Regions from separate parts of the Anaerobacillus sp. 63XJN7_4_ISO-PGPR-S23-413 genome, predicted to be linked through region 1. Evidence: riboswitches for the same ligand, from Rfam matches in the RefSeq annotation. Region 1 holds a riboswitch; the other holds the start of a gene.
The links. A riboswitch is a leader RNA that binds a small molecule or an ion and turns the genes downstream of it on or off. The one in region 1 is predicted to bind S-adenosylmethionine.
Positions count from the first base shown of each region.

Region 1 (7,488 bases):
CTTAATAACGGCTAGATAAGTGTTTCTCTCGTCGGATGATAACGCTTCTCGCTGAGCAATGTCAGCGTAGCCGTTAAGATAAGTTAATGGTGTTCTGAGCTCATGTGCAATATTAGCTAAAAAATCACTGCGGTCGTTTTTTAATCGTAGCAAATCGTCGGACAAGCTCTGGATCGCTTTGGCTAATTCTCCTAATTCGTCGTTTCGATCTACTTTTAATGAGACATCATGATTCCCTGTACTCATTTTCTGTGTGGCTATTTTCATATCAATCAATGGGCGTGTAATGATTCTTGAAAGGTAAATAATTGTAATAATGGTAAGGAAGAGTGCTAGTCCACTAATAATCAAAAATTGGGTCGTTAAGTGGTCTCGTACGTCGCGAATACCTTGTGTATCAAGAATCATATACACGTTTCCAACAAGCTCATCATCAACAAAAATCGGAGAACCAGTTGTAACAAAAGGTTCTTTACCCCAATCTCCTTCCACAATAGCTCCTGTTACAGGGAGTGTATTTGAGGAAGCAATGTTTTCTTCAATAGTAGGCATGACTTTATTGGAATGAACAAGGATGGTATTCTTTTCATCTGTTATGACTACCTGCGTCTCAGCTTCAGATTCCATAAGTGCAACGTGTTCCATTGTCTCACGATCGAAATGCTTCGCTAGTACATCTCTATGGCTATTCCCTCTTGCTAGAAGGGCATCTGTTTCTGCCATAATGCGTTCGTTTAAAAAACCGAAGTACAGCACCATGAACAAAATACCTTCGAGTAATAAGATGCTTATGAGAAAAAACAGACCTAATTTTGTCGCTAATTTACTTTTCCTCTTTATTCTCATGTCTTTCTCCTTTATGAACAGCTAGTGTAACAGTATTATATCGAGAAAGTGTGCAGGGTGTCTGCATTGTACAAAACAGCTGCATAAAAAAGAAGCCTGTCTTAGTAAACAGACTTCCTCACTATCTTGATTATGATGCTAATTTCTTGCATTCTTCTGCACATTTGAAACAAGCTTCAGCGCAATCTTGACAATGTTTGTGATCATGCTTCTTACATTCATTACCACAAGCTTCACAAATGGTCGCACATGCTGTGGCGAGTTCAGCAACAAATGGTGTTCCTCTCACGAGAGCTTGTTCGAGGTAACCGCAAATATCAGAGCATTCTCTGTCCATGCGAATACATTCCGCCATCATATTGACATCGTCTTCTTTTAAACAAGAATCGTAGCAGTGATTACAGGCTGTCATACATTCATGAAGTGTTTGAATAACCGATCCATAATTTTCATGTGACATTCGTTCATTCCTCCTTAAAAGTTAAGTACACTGTCATATTTTCCTATTTGATCCAGATTAAACGTCATTAGCAAATAAAGTTGCAGGATAGGAAATTTCATTATTTCTGCACAAATTCTTGATAAAAGAAGGGAATAGAATACGGATTCTTCTCTGAAATCAACTTATTTCTTGATTTTCCCTTCATTGATTAAAATAGTCCAAGATTTCCCATTGTCAGTTGTTTGATAAAGACTACCACTTATTGAATGAAAGACAATCTCATCCTTATTTTGTGGATTAACTGTAACATAATCAATGGTGTCTAAAGTTTGATTAGGCATAGTCACTTCTTCCTCTTCACCGTCTTGCAATGATTGAACAATGAGCTGATTCCTAGGTTCCTGCACTGCATAAATAAAGCGATCCTCTAGAAAAACCATTGTGCTAACAGCTACTTCTTTCGTGATTCGAGTAAACGACTCACCTTGATTACGAGAGAGATATAACCCGGAAGGAGAGGTTATAGCAACAAGGTTCGAGTTACTTGGATGAGTGAATAACCCACTTATTTGATCGGGAGTTCCTTTTAACGCCACATCCACCCACTTTTTAGCATCCTCACTATAATAGACGCCTATTTCCATTTCGCTATTTCTTTGTTGATTTACTGCATACATGGCGTTCGTTTCATATCCCACAGCTAAATAATGAAAATCAGATTCGCCTTGAAAACCTAGCTTTTCTAATGTCTTGCCTCGGTCTGTACTTTTGATTAATCCAAGTGGATTTGGTAACGCAGATCCTTCTCCAGGGTGTCCACTACTATAAAATCCATCAGCTACAGCTTGGAATCCCATATAATCATTTTTGTTTGTTGTGGCTTCGTACCAGATTTGATTATGATAAATTAGAGGACCGTCGTGAGTAGCCACTAGCAGTTCATTACGGTTACCGGGATAACCGATCCCGTGGACATGATCGATTTGGTTTCTATCAGCTTCTTTATAAATGGCAGAGTTACTGATGGATGCGAGATTTGCTTGTTTTTGTCCTGTATCATTTGATTGATTTTCATTTAGTGACGATTGATCATTTTGACAAGCAGATATTATTACAGTGAGAATTAAACCTATTGTATAGAGCGATATTTTCTTCAAAACTTTTCATCCTTTCTACTTGTATGTGACGATAGCGTTAGAAAATCTAGTGGAAGAACGGCAGATATTAGTGAACCTCTTTAAAATAACCCGAACCTAACCAGTTCGGGTTATGAAGGGTCAATTATTCAGTTAGGGTTAATTCGTCTTCCGTTACCCATTTATGATTCGTTACTTTTTCGCCACCAGTTGTTGGTGTGTAGTCGATCATATATACGGTAGTTTCTGTAGCGGATTCGACCGTTGCAATCGCACCTTCCATTCCTTCCATATGAGAAGCCATTAATGTTACTTCAGTTCCTGATGGAAGTGGAGCTTCATCTGGATCTTCCAGTTCTTCATGAATGACCCATTTATGATTTTCTACGGGTTCTCCGCCATCTTCAGGGGTGTAAGTTACAACATAAGCTGTCGTATCATATGCCCCCACAATAGTTGCTTCTGCACCTTCCATTCCTTTCATATGGTTCGCTTCAATGATCGCCGTGCTACCTTCTGGATAAGTCGGATCTTCAGACTTTTGTAGCTCTTCAGGTACCTCAGCAGAGCCTGAATGATTCATCCCTTCCATATTACTTTCAGAGTTTGCCTCTGTGTTATTAGAGTTTTCATTTACTTGTTCATTGTTGTTTGCACAAGCAGCAAGAATGAGCGCCATTGATAATGTTATTACACCAATCAATTGAGTTTTACTTTTCATGATAGTCCTCCTCTAGTCTTTGGAATTGTATGCCAATATCTACTTTATCCGTAAAGTATGCACTTATTGTGCAGATTTCATTTGTTCACAGATTTATCGAATATCGGTGAAAGAACACTAAAAGGCCGCTCTTTCTGTAAGAGCGGCTGTCATGTGAATTATGGTTTTTCAGGTGGTTCCCCTATGACGCGAACTTCACGTTCAAGATCGACATCAAACTTTTCTTTTACTGTTTGCTGCACATGATGAATCACGTCCAGATAGTCAGTCGCTGTCGCATTATCGATATTTACAATAAAGCCAGCATGCTTTTTGGAGACTTCAGCTCCACCGATTCGTGTACCCTGAAGCTGTGAGTCCTGAATGAGCTTACCAGCAAAAAGGCCAGGAGGACGTTTAAACACACTGCCACATGAAGGGTATTCTAGCGGTTGCTTTGTTTCACGTTTTTCCGTTAAGTCATCCATGATTGCTTTAATATCCTCATACTCTCCAACTTTAAGCTTGAAAGTAGCTTCAAGGACAAGAAGACCATTTTCTTCTACATTACTATGACGGTAAGATAAATCAAGTTCATCAGCTGTCAATTTAACGAGCTTTCCTTCCTTTGTTACAGCAAGAACGCTTTCGAGACAATCCGCGATTTCTCCACCGTATGCTCCTGCGTTCATATAAACAGCTCCGCCGACAGATCCTGGGATTCCGCATGCGAATTCGAGCCCACTTAGTTTGCTGTCACGAGCAAATTCAGAAGCATCAATAATACGTGCACCAGCTTGAGCAATAACTTTTTCTTCTTCTTTTTGAATGGCTTTTAGTGACGAAAGATTCAGGACAATTCCTCTAATGCCTCCATCTTGAATAATAACATTAGAGCCTTTTCCTAAAATGGTTAATGGATAGTTAGATTGATAGGCGTACTCAACTGCTGCTCGTGCGTCCTCTAGCGTGTTAGGAAACACAAGGACATCCGCACATCCACCCATTCTTGTATACGTATGTGCATTTAATGGCTCATTTATCTTCAGTTCCGCACTGGGTAAAATGGAGCGGAGTTCATTTAATACATTTTGATTATTCATAGGCTACCTCGCTTATAAAACAGTTCGTTTTCATTGTGGTTTGAGTTCAATAATGTTTCATGGACATATTCAAACACATTTAAAATAATAACACAACTACTTGATAAATATGATGTTTTTCATAAAAGAAGCCTTTAATTCGAAAAGAATGTTACTTGGAAAGCAACTTATATAGCGGAAAAATCAATCTCAGACTTCGTGATTGGAAAAATGCTGTTATCCTATCAAATGCATAAATCATTGTATTCGTTACTCTTCTACAGATACTGTTACTAATCATCGCCAACGTTATCAAAAATAATCAGCTTATAGAAAAAATGTAGTAGATATAATATCCTATGTAAAAATGTATTTTAATACTGTAGTACAGGTGTACAGATAGGGTTTTTGGTAAAAAAACAACAACCGGAGAAATTAAGTTCTCCGGTTGTTGTTATGAATTAAGCTTTTGTTCGATAAGCCGTATTGTTATCTTTCAATGTCTCATCAGTTCCAAATAAAAAGTGCTTTTCCATATTTGGAGAATATACCGAGTTTACAGTTGTTCTGCCAACTGTTTCAGCCACCTCTCGCAGCATACTTGGAGAAGCCCCGCAACAGAGTCCGAAGTAATTGACGCCAACCTGCTTTGCTTTCTTAGCCCATTCCGCTAGTTCATAGCGATTGCAATAAAGCGGGTCTAAAGAGGTTGGAAAGGTCGTCTCTGTTGGCAATGTACACGCACAGCCACCGTCTGGTAAGTTAAAGAATGTTGGGTGTTCTTCTGTTGTACGATAAGGGATTGGAAGAGCACCAACATAGCCGTTAACAGACTGTCTAATTTTTTCAATGTAAGGCTGCATTGTGGCAGGTCCTCTAAAACAATTCATGCCAACAACTAGTGCACCTTGCTCTTCTAATAAACGGCAAGCTTCCTCAACGGTATAGCCGTCCCTTAAAATGTTCTCACTCATAAGTCCGAGTGTAATTACAGCTTGAAGATCCTGCTTTTGAATCTCTTCTAGCGCTATTTTTGCTTCTTCATAGAAGTAGAAGGTTTCGCCGTTGATGAAATCTACGCCTTCTTCTTTGCTCCATTTCACCATTTCAGCAAAAATTGACCGAATTTGTTCCTTACTTTCCTCATCTTCAGGATCAAATAAGTTTGTATTTGAAATGTTTCCAGCAACTAGCGCTTCTTCTTCAGGGTGTTCCTTCGCGACTTCTTTAGCCAGGCGGATGGCTTGTCTATTGAGCGGTTCTAACAAATCTTCTTTTCCAATAATCCTCATTTTCTCTCGATGACCATTATACGTAAAAGCAAGTACGACATCTGAACCTGCAAGCATATAATCACGATACGTTTGTTTTAGCGCTTCAGGGTTGTCTAGGGCAACTTCGGGTACGAATGATCCTGCTTGTAAATAACCACGACGCTCTAGTTCAAATAGATAACCTTCCCCGCAAATAACTGGACCATCTTGCAATCGTTCTTCAAGTGTTCTTTTCATGTGTAACAGCTCCTTTTCTGGATAAAATAAAAAACCCTCTTCTTAAACAATAAGAAGAGGGTTTGCTAACATAATCCTCCTCTTATCTTCCAGGTGATATCACCTGTAGGATTTGGCACCAGCTTCAACTGTAGTTGAAAGGTTGCCGGGCATCATAGGGCCTATTCCCTCCGCCGCTCTTGATAAGAGTGTTGATTTAATTTTTGAACATGTGTGAAATTATAGACCGGTTAACTGGAAATGTCAATCACTTATCTGATAATTACGAAATGTTAGGATAATCACTTGCTTTTCAATCGATAGATGCGATCTTCACGCCCTATCGGCTCGACTGACATTGATCCAGATGCAACAAATGAATCGAGGTAGGTACAAACAGCATAATAAATTTTTGGTTTCTTTGTGGAGTATCTCTTGTCTTGTACCTTTCCTTCCTTAATCAAAAGCTCACAAATCATCAGAGCACTTTCCATACCTTGCTGAATATAAGAGTCTACCTCTTCCTGTGTTGTAAATGAAAGGTCCCCTACAAAATAGGTTTCCTTAGGTTTCTCGCTTGTCTTTTCTTGTAAAGGTTCTTGAACATCTTCCGCGAACAAATCAAAAGCGCCTTGTAATTCCTCTTCTGGTTTCGGTTCTTCCTGGTTGCTTTTCGGGTTGACTACTTGTTCTACAGTGTTGCTTCCTCTTTGAAGAGCTTCTTTTTCTTCACGATAAGATCTGATTAAACTGTTTAGCCTTTTTTCTTGTAGATCTAGTAATGGAAGATTTAATGAAAGTGGCTGTTCAATGTCTAGTGGAAGGTTCAATCCTTCAGGAATGTCGTATGTAGGATAGCCGTTCTGTCTTTTCAACAGTAGCTCATCCAACTCATAATCTATTTCCATAAATCCCTTCACAACTTCTCTCACAATGGAAGCGGGTAATCCGGTATGCTCTTCGAAATGATTTATCCCGAAACGCCGTGTTTCTCCTGTTTTTGCATGTCGAACAACATACTGATACCGTAAAGAGCGACCGCACTCACATTTTAAATCATCTGAAACGAAGCCCGCATCGATGTAATCTTCTAGTATCCAATCATCAAGCAGCATCCTGATTTCTTCATCCGTTGCCCCACTTGGAATCATCCGCCCTTTACTTCTAGCAATTACATTCGCAAAAGCCGTTTTTTTACCGCGTTTAAGAAAATTCATTACATACGTTTGTTGCTCAATTGTCAGATCTGAAAAAAGCTCATCTCTTTGGGTGCTTGTCAGGCTTTGTGTCATATAAATCCCTTTCTGTACGATAGTAATGCCATTATATCAGTAAATATTCCAATATTGTTTGCATCGGATAAATTCTTAAAATAAGAAACGCCAATTCTGATGAATTGGCGTGAATTCGTTCTTAACGATGGCGGCCGTGCTCGCTCTTATGATTATGATGATGCTTTTCTTTTTTCTGTTTCGTTAAGTCGAGTGTATATTTAGCGAAACCATTTTCTGTTTCATCAACAAAATGAATCGTTTTAATGCTTTCCGCATAGGTTTTGGCTTGTAACGAGGATTCAAAAGTGACGTTCAGTTTCTTCTTATTAACTGTGTGAAATGACCAGTTCTGATCAGCTGTTGGATTAATTGTTTTGTTTTCAAGAATATAGTCAATTAAAATTTGTCTATTTTCATCAGGGGAATCAATAACAATATTAGAACCATCTAAGTGCGGAAAGTGCCCTCCGCCTGTCGCTCTGTAATTATTTGTAGCAACGATAAAGGACATGTCTTTC
Region 1 is NZ_CM149688.1:2,203,778-2,211,265, reverse strand. It holds gene AC0VYO_RS11760 (sensor histidine kinase) at 1-846, opposite strand, end outside; gene AC0VYO_RS11755 (four-helix bundle copper-binding protein) at 977-1,306, opposite strand; gene AC0VYO_RS11750 (F510_1955 family glycosylhydrolase) at 1,471-2,445, opposite strand; gene AC0VYO_RS11745 (YdhK family protein) at 2,570-3,145, opposite strand; gene murB (UDP-N-acetylmuramate dehydrogenase) at 3,304-4,227, opposite strand; gene AC0VYO_RS11735 (homocysteine S-methyltransferase family protein) at 4,668-5,717, opposite strand; SAM riboswitch class I at 5,797-5,906, opposite strand; gene AC0VYO_RS11730 (DUF3895 domain-containing protein) at 5,999-6,988, opposite strand; gene AC0VYO_RS11725 (bifunctional 2',3'-cyclic-nucleotide 2'-phosphodiesterase/3'-nucleotidase) at 7,110-7,488, opposite strand, start outside.

Region 2 (7,488 bases), 1.2 Mb from region 1:
TTGTGTTGCACGCCTCCGTTCGATAACGGGTTTGCGTATTTCACTGTTTATTACTAATAAAAAAAAGCCTTCTCATCCCTACGCCGCTTTTTTTACGGTCCATAGGGGCGAAAAGACTTCACGGTACCACCCTACTTTGCGACAAAAAGATGCCGCCTCATGAGCAAACTGCTCGTTTTGATAACAAGTGTTTTTAGAACACTTGGCTGATCCTATGTTACTTGATTCAGATCAGCACTCGGAGGGGATGTCGATACAGGGGGTAATACCGGCTTCCACCACTACCGGCTCTCTGGTTAATACCAATTCCTGTTTCTTTTGCCTCGTCATCGATTATTGATATTTATTTTGTAAGAATTATCCTGCTTGAACGTCTCGTTTTGAAGGGTAAACACTGACACCATCGACAGTGACGATATCTCGAAATGCTCCAAGCAACTCGTTCGTCGTTTTACCCGGCTTTGCTTCACCAATTTCTCGACCATCTACTTTTACGACCGCAATAACTTCAGCAGCTGTTCCAGTTAGGAACACTTCATCTGCAACATAGACATCATGACGTGTGAAAGTCTCTTCCCTCATGTCATATCCCTTTTGTCTTGCTAATTCCATAATGGCATTTCGCGTAATTCCTTCTAATGCACCAACATATCCAGGTGGTGTTTTGATCACATTTCCTTTTACGATGAATATATTATCAGCTGATCCTTCAGCGACATATCCCTGATCATTTAACATTAGAGCTTCGCTGACACCAGCTAAATTCGCTTCGATTTTTACAAGAATGTTATTTAAATAGTTGAGCGATTTAACCTTCGGACTTAAGACATCCGATCGGTTTCTTCTACTTGCTACCGTTACAATATCAATTCCTGTTTCATATAATCGCTTAGGGAACAAGGCTAGTGATTCTGCAATAACGATCACTTGAGGTTCCTTACATGTGAAAGGATCAAGTCCCAGGTTCCCAACTCCGCGTGATACAACAATGCGGATATAGGCATCCTGAAGGTTGTTTTTCTTCAGCGTTTCCACAATAATGGCGGTCATTTCCTCCATAGTGTGCGTTATTTTAAGCATAATTGAATGAGCTGAATCATACAGCCGTTGTAAATGATGTTCTAATCGAAAAACATTTCCGTCATACATGCGAATTCCTTCGAACACCCCATCGCCATAGAGAAAACCATGATCGTATACAGATACTTTGGCATCTTCTTTCTTCACAAATTCTCCGTTAAGGTAGATCCACTGTTCACTCACCTTGTTCACTCCTTTCTGTTTGTTAAGTAGACGCAGTAAAGCGTTAGTGTTTAATGATAGGACCAACGTAATCCGGGGTCCTAATTGTGTGTTTGAGTTATTTGAATACTTTGTTTAATTGAGGATTATATTACGCCGGTTTGGACTTAAGGTCAACACCTAAAATATAAGTTTTTTGATAATTTCGATATATCAATCTATTTGGAAACGCTTACAACGTTGGTATGCGTGAGATTTAATCACACGAAAAATTTTTAATTATAAATTCAATAAAACGCTTACAGTTTTAGTTGTTTTATGACAAGGAAATTTAAAAGAAAGATCTGGATCCATCTGTACCTTTTCTTGGCCAAGCCCTCTCCTGATCTTTAAACCATTCCCAAAAAATTTTAAATATATCTTATATACTTTACACCTGCCAACGCCATACGCAGTGCTATCTTCTGTGAGAATTCCTATACTGAGCTATAACTCTTTCAAGTATATACCTGGATTTTTCTAATTATTTTAGCCAATTTGATAAAAACTGAATTAAACAACAAACCTATCTCAATGAGTAGCATCATAGCGAAGCTCTCGTTTTTATGAAAAAGCATAGTAGAAAAAATCACGACTCGATTTACTTATTGAAAAGAAAAAGATTAAACTAGGAACGACCAAACGGCTTAGTCCTCTTTCGTAATTGACCATTGCATCACCAAAAAGGTAAGCTTTCTTTCTGTATGTTTATTTACAGTTGTCATGTGTATATATGATGAGCTTTGAAGACTAGCCATCTTAGTCTCTCATTCAACATTAGACTTAATGAAGTAAAAAACTGCTAAACTAAAAAAAGCTCTCTTCAAATGGAAGAGAGCTTTAGTGCTGAATTATACGTTAGCTTCAACTTTTGCTTTTGCAATGGCCTGATCCAGGTCAGCAATTAAATCATCAATATGTTCAATTCCAACAGATAAACGAATGAGGTCATCTCGCACACCGGAAGCTGTTAGCTCTTCCGCACTTAGCTGCTGGTGGGTCGTGCTAGCAGGATGAATAATTAAACTTTTCGCGTCTCCCACGTTCGCTACATGAGACCAAAGTTCAACTGAATTAATGATTCCTGCTCCGGTTTCGCGTCCTCCCTTTATTCCGAATACGACGACAGCTCCAGCGCCTTTAGGTAGATACTTTGGCACCAATTGATTCGATACGTGATCCTCATCTTCAGGATAGCTCACCCACTCAACTGCCGGATGATCTTTTAAGTAAGAAACGATTTTTCGAGTATTTGCAATGTGCTCTTTCATACGAACATGGAGTGTTTCTACACCTAGGGCAATTTGAAAAGCGTTAAATGGACTAAGCGCAGCACCTGTATCTCTTAGGAGCTGGACCCTTGCTTTCACGATATACGCGGCTTCGGGTAGCGCTTCTGCGAATACTATGCCATGGTACGTGTGATCGGGTTCGGTGAAGCCCGGGAACTTAGGTGAATTCCAATCAAATTTACCACCATCGACAATAATCCCTCCCATTGTGGACCCGTTTCCGCCAAGCCATTTTGTGGCGGAATGAACGACGATATCTGCTCCATGCTCAATTGGTCTACAAAGATACGGAGTAGCAAATGTATTGTCTATAATAAGTGGGATTCCAGCTTCATGTGCAATATCTGCTACTTTTTCAATATCTAATACATGTAGACCCGGGTTGCCTATCGTTTCTGCAAAAATAGCTTTCGTATTTGGAGTAATGGCTGATTTAAATGATTCCAGATCTTCAGGATCAACAAAATTGGTCTTTATTCCGTATTTCGGAAGTGTAGCAGAAAAGAGGTTATACGTTCCACCGTATAAAGTCGAAGCAGATACAATTTCGTCTCCGCTATTGGCTACATTTAGAATGGCAGTTGTAATGGCAGCCATACCACTTGCAAGAGCTAGTGCTCCAACACCACCTTCTAGTTGAGCAATACGTTCTTCAAGTGTACCGACTGTAGGGTTGCCGATGCGCGAATAGATAAACCCTTCTTCCTTTAAGGCAAATAAATCGGCTGCGTGATCAGTATTATTAAATCGATAAGCATTCGATTGATAAATCGGTAGAGCCCTTGCGCCTGTAGCTGGATCAGCTTGTAAACCTCCATGAATTCCAATTGTCTCCAAATTATATTTTTTCTCTGCCATTTCACTTCACTCCTTCGATATTTTTAGTTAATGTTACTTGTTCCTTTATAAGCGGTCCCCATTTATCAAACTCAACGAGAAATCCATCATGACCAAATTTCGTGTTGATTAAATAAAACGGAGAAGAATGAGCTTGAGCAAACAATTTTTCTAAATCTTCTGGAGGATAGATTAAATCCCCTTTAAATCCAATAGCAAGAATGCTCGCTTTAATGTTCTTGATGATGGATATAAGATTACCTCGCCCTTTACTAATATCATGTGTGTCCATTGCCCTTAATAAATACAAATAGCTATTTGCATCAAATCGGCTTACAAGCTTATTTCCTTGATAGTGTAAATAAGATTCCACTTCGTACTGTGCTTCTTTATGATTTTCTTCTGAAGTTTCGATCGCCGCTCGACCGAATTTTTTTTGAAACATTTCATCTGTCCGATAAGAAATCATACCGATCATTCTTGCAGTTGCAAGCCCCGATGTTGGCTGGTGATGAGGATCGTAGTATCCATCCTTCCAATCAGGATCGTTTGTAATAGCAAATCTAGAAATCGCGTTATAAGCTATTCCATACGTATTTAAGCTTGGAGTTACTGCAAGTGGAATCAGATGCTCCATTCCATCTGGGTAAAGGGCACCCCATTCAAGAACCTGCATTCCTCCAAGTGATCCACCAATCACAGCATGAAGGTGATCGATACCTAACACTTCAAGTGCCTTTTTCTGTGAGTGCACCATATCTCTCACTGAAACAAATGGGAAGTCCGCTTTATACTGTTCTCTGGTGACTGGATTAATCGATAGCGGTCCTGTAGAACCGTTACATCCTCCAAGAACGTTAAACGTTATAACTTGAAATTCGGAAGTATCGATATAGCCATCCTTTCCTATTAATCCTTTCCACCAGCCGGGCTCCGAATCACCAATTGTATATTGATTTCCTGTTAATGCATGACAGACAAGAATAACGGGAGCGTCTTCTGGTCCAACGCGTTCATAAGCGAGTTCTACTTCATGTAGCGTCTCGCCCGACTCAAGTGTGAACGATCCAATCAATACGTTCTGAGCTTCGTATCTCGTCTCACTTTCCAAACCCCTATCACCCCTTTCGAGCAATCCATCTTTATTCATTAAGGCTATAATAATGAGCCATAAATCTAGAACCAATGCTATAAGAAAACGTCGCTTCAATATAAAAAAACCTCTCCGAAAGACAGAGAGGCTTGATTTATTCATCAGCTCCGCTTATCTTTCAGGATTTCTCCTGCAGGATTTGGCACCTTTTCAAACCACAATTGGTTTGACGGTTGCCGGGCTTCATAGGGCCAGTCCCTCCGCCTCTCTAGATAAGTAAGAATATTTTGTTTTTGTTTAATTGAGTTTATTTTAGCAAGGTGGCGCATTAGTGTCAAACACTTTTTCGGAATTATCATTCTTTTCATTTTTTTAAAGAATGTCTAAGTTAATCCAAATTATCGTGAAACAGAGCCTACAGTGTATTAAGTTTGATTAGAATCGAATTTTTGATAAAGTAGCCTTAGAATAATTTTGAAGAGGTGATTGATAGTGCAAGCGCCGTCCTTTGCGTTAGAAGAAGTACAAAGCGGAGAAATCATCAGCTTAACGGACTTCAGGGGGAAACCAGTTATGATTACATTCTGGGCTTCCTGGTGCCCCGATTGTATGAAAGATTTACCGATGAAAGAACAGTTCTACCAGCATGCAGATACTGATACATTAGCATTCTTAACAATTAACGTGACAGGTCGTGAACGGTCAGAAGAAGCCGGTAAAGATTTCACGATCAAAAACAATCTTCCTTTCCTCGTTTTACAAGACAGTGGACGAGAAACTTACGACAAATTTGGTTGTACAGGTGTCCCAACAACTGTATTGCTTAATCAAGATCATCAAATCGCACATGTGTTCGATGACAAATCATCATTTCTTGATATCGCAAAGGCATTGCCCGACATCATGACATCAAAATAAACACACCAATCGAGTAGGAGGGGGTGACTAACCCCCGACCTCTCACACCACCGTACGTACGGGTCCGTATACGGCGGTTTCATGAAAATCTAACGTTCTTCTAACGACTTCAATCCTAACTTGCGCCAATAGTCGTCATTTAGGGGTCGATGGAGGATTGGGCTACTGGCAACTCGCCAGTAGCCTTTTCTTGTGTTTGCCCATTCAAAAGCTTTCGCTTTTCTTACACCTAAAGAAAGAAGATGTTTTCTCCTTGTCTTTGGGGTTTTCCATTCTTTCCATCGAATCATCCGTAATCTTCTTCTCAACCATGCCATTAATTCTCTGAAGATTGAAGGTGTCTCAGCGAGCTGAAAATAGTTACGCCACCCCACGATGAATCGGTTGAGCTTCCTGATTCGTTCTTCTATTGCTATACTCCACTTTCGTGACGTTAGGCGTCGGAATTCCTGTTTCGCACGGTGAATCGCCTGCTTTGCGACCCTGATCTTCGCTCTTCGGTGTGGGGTGAAACTAAAACCTAGAAACGTTCGTTTCCACGGTCGGTCAATCGCACTCTTTTCTTTATTAACCTTCAGTTTTAATGTCTTCTCGATGAACTGGCTGATATTTCTAAGAGTGCGCTCGGCTGCCCTTTTTGAGCCTACGTAAATCTGACAATCGTCAGCGTATCGGACGAACCGAATGCCTCTCGACTCTAGCTCTTTATCCAATTCATCTAACACGATATTTGAGAGAAGGGGACTTAAAGGACTACCTTGTGGTGTTCCTGTTTGGTTCGTCTGTGTTAAGCCGTTCTCCATAACTCCAGCTTGTAGGTATCTCCGAATGATTCGAAGGACACGACTGTCCTTGACACGATAACTTAATGTACGCATGAGTCGGTCGTGGTGAACGCGATCAAAGAATTTCTCCAAATCGATATCCACCACCCACCGAAATCCGTCATTGATATATTCTTGCGCTTTTCGAACCGCGTCGTGCGCTCGTTTTCCTGGTCGGAATCCAAAGCTTGAGTTGGAAAACGACGGATCGTAGATCCGTTGAAGATAAAGGTTGATAGCTTGTTGGATCAAGCGATCCATGGCGGTTGGAATTCCTAGCTTCCGTTTGCCTCCGTTTGGTTTCGGGATTTCGACACGACGGACGGGTGACGGTTGATAGGTTCCATCCAGGAGTTGGGGTTCGATGTCGTTCCAGGACTCCGAGATCTGGGATTTCAGTTCGGACGTGGGAATGTGATCGACCCCGTGACTTCCTTTGTTTCGCACCACTCGTCGATAGGCTCCATTTAAATTGTTTCGATGAAGTATCTTTTCCAACATGCTTTCTTCCTCCACGTGACAGGTTTCGTTCCTTGTGTGACATCGATTCTCCACGCTCCGTATGCCCTCCGAGACTTCACTCTTCCCTCATAAGTTGAGCTGATATGTTCTGTGTCATCGAATGATGCGTACATCGGAGAAACCTGTTCTCTTTTCATGATTCGGTCCTTCCCGTCCCAACTCGAGTTTGGGGTGGTACTACGACCTCGGCTGACTTCTGATGACTCAGTGGCTTCTTGAAAGTCAGTTACCGCAAGTGTGCGGCTCGTCATCAGATCTCCCCGGGTAAGTGCACAAACTTCCTCTCCATATACCCGCCTTATTTACTACCATTCCCTTTGGTTGTATGGATTTTAATGTGTTTAGCCATTTCGTCCAAGAATGATAGCCTTCTATAAGGTTCGTGTTCCTCAGGTCGGAGATTTGCCTCCAGCTTCCTTCAGATTCCAAGTCGCCCTGGACACCCTTGCCTTTGGCTAACGGTTACTACAACCTTCACCGTTCGGGACTTGAACCCTAAAGCGTGTGCACATGCCGGGCACACTAAAAAAAGCCAGAGGGATCCCTCTGGCTTAAAATAATGAAAATAAAATAAATAATAGCATGTTGCGTTATTTGTCTTTTTTATCTTTCTTGTCTTTCTTGTCTTTCTTGTCTTTCTTGTCTTTCTTGTCTTTATCCTGCTTTTCGTCTTTCTTTTTGTCCTTTTTATCCTCTTTTTCTTGAGCTTTTTCTATTTTTT
Region 2 is NZ_CM149688.1:3,357,019-3,364,506, forward strand. It holds gene ilvE (branched-chain-amino-acid transaminase) at 358-1,263, opposite strand; gene AC0VYO_RS17585 (O-acetylhomoserine aminocarboxypropyltransferase/cysteine synthase family protein) at 2,133-3,431, opposite strand; gene metX (homoserine O-acetyltransferase MetX) at 3,433-4,521, opposite strand; SAM riboswitch class I at 4,672-4,782, opposite strand; gene AC0VYO_RS17595 (TlpA disulfide reductase family protein) at 4,996-5,421, shown strand; gene ltrA (group II intron reverse transcriptase/maturase) at 5,511-6,746, opposite strand; gene AC0VYO_RS17605 (hypothetical protein) at 6,713-7,018, opposite strand; gene AC0VYO_RS17610 (anti-sigma factor domain-containing protein) at 7,358-7,488, opposite strand, start outside.
Region 2: it holds a riboswitch for S-adenosylmethionine, as region 1 does, so the genes downstream of both, metX (homoserine O-acetyltransferase MetX) here and AC0VYO_RS11735 (homocysteine S-methyltransferase family protein) in region 1, are expected to answer to the same signal.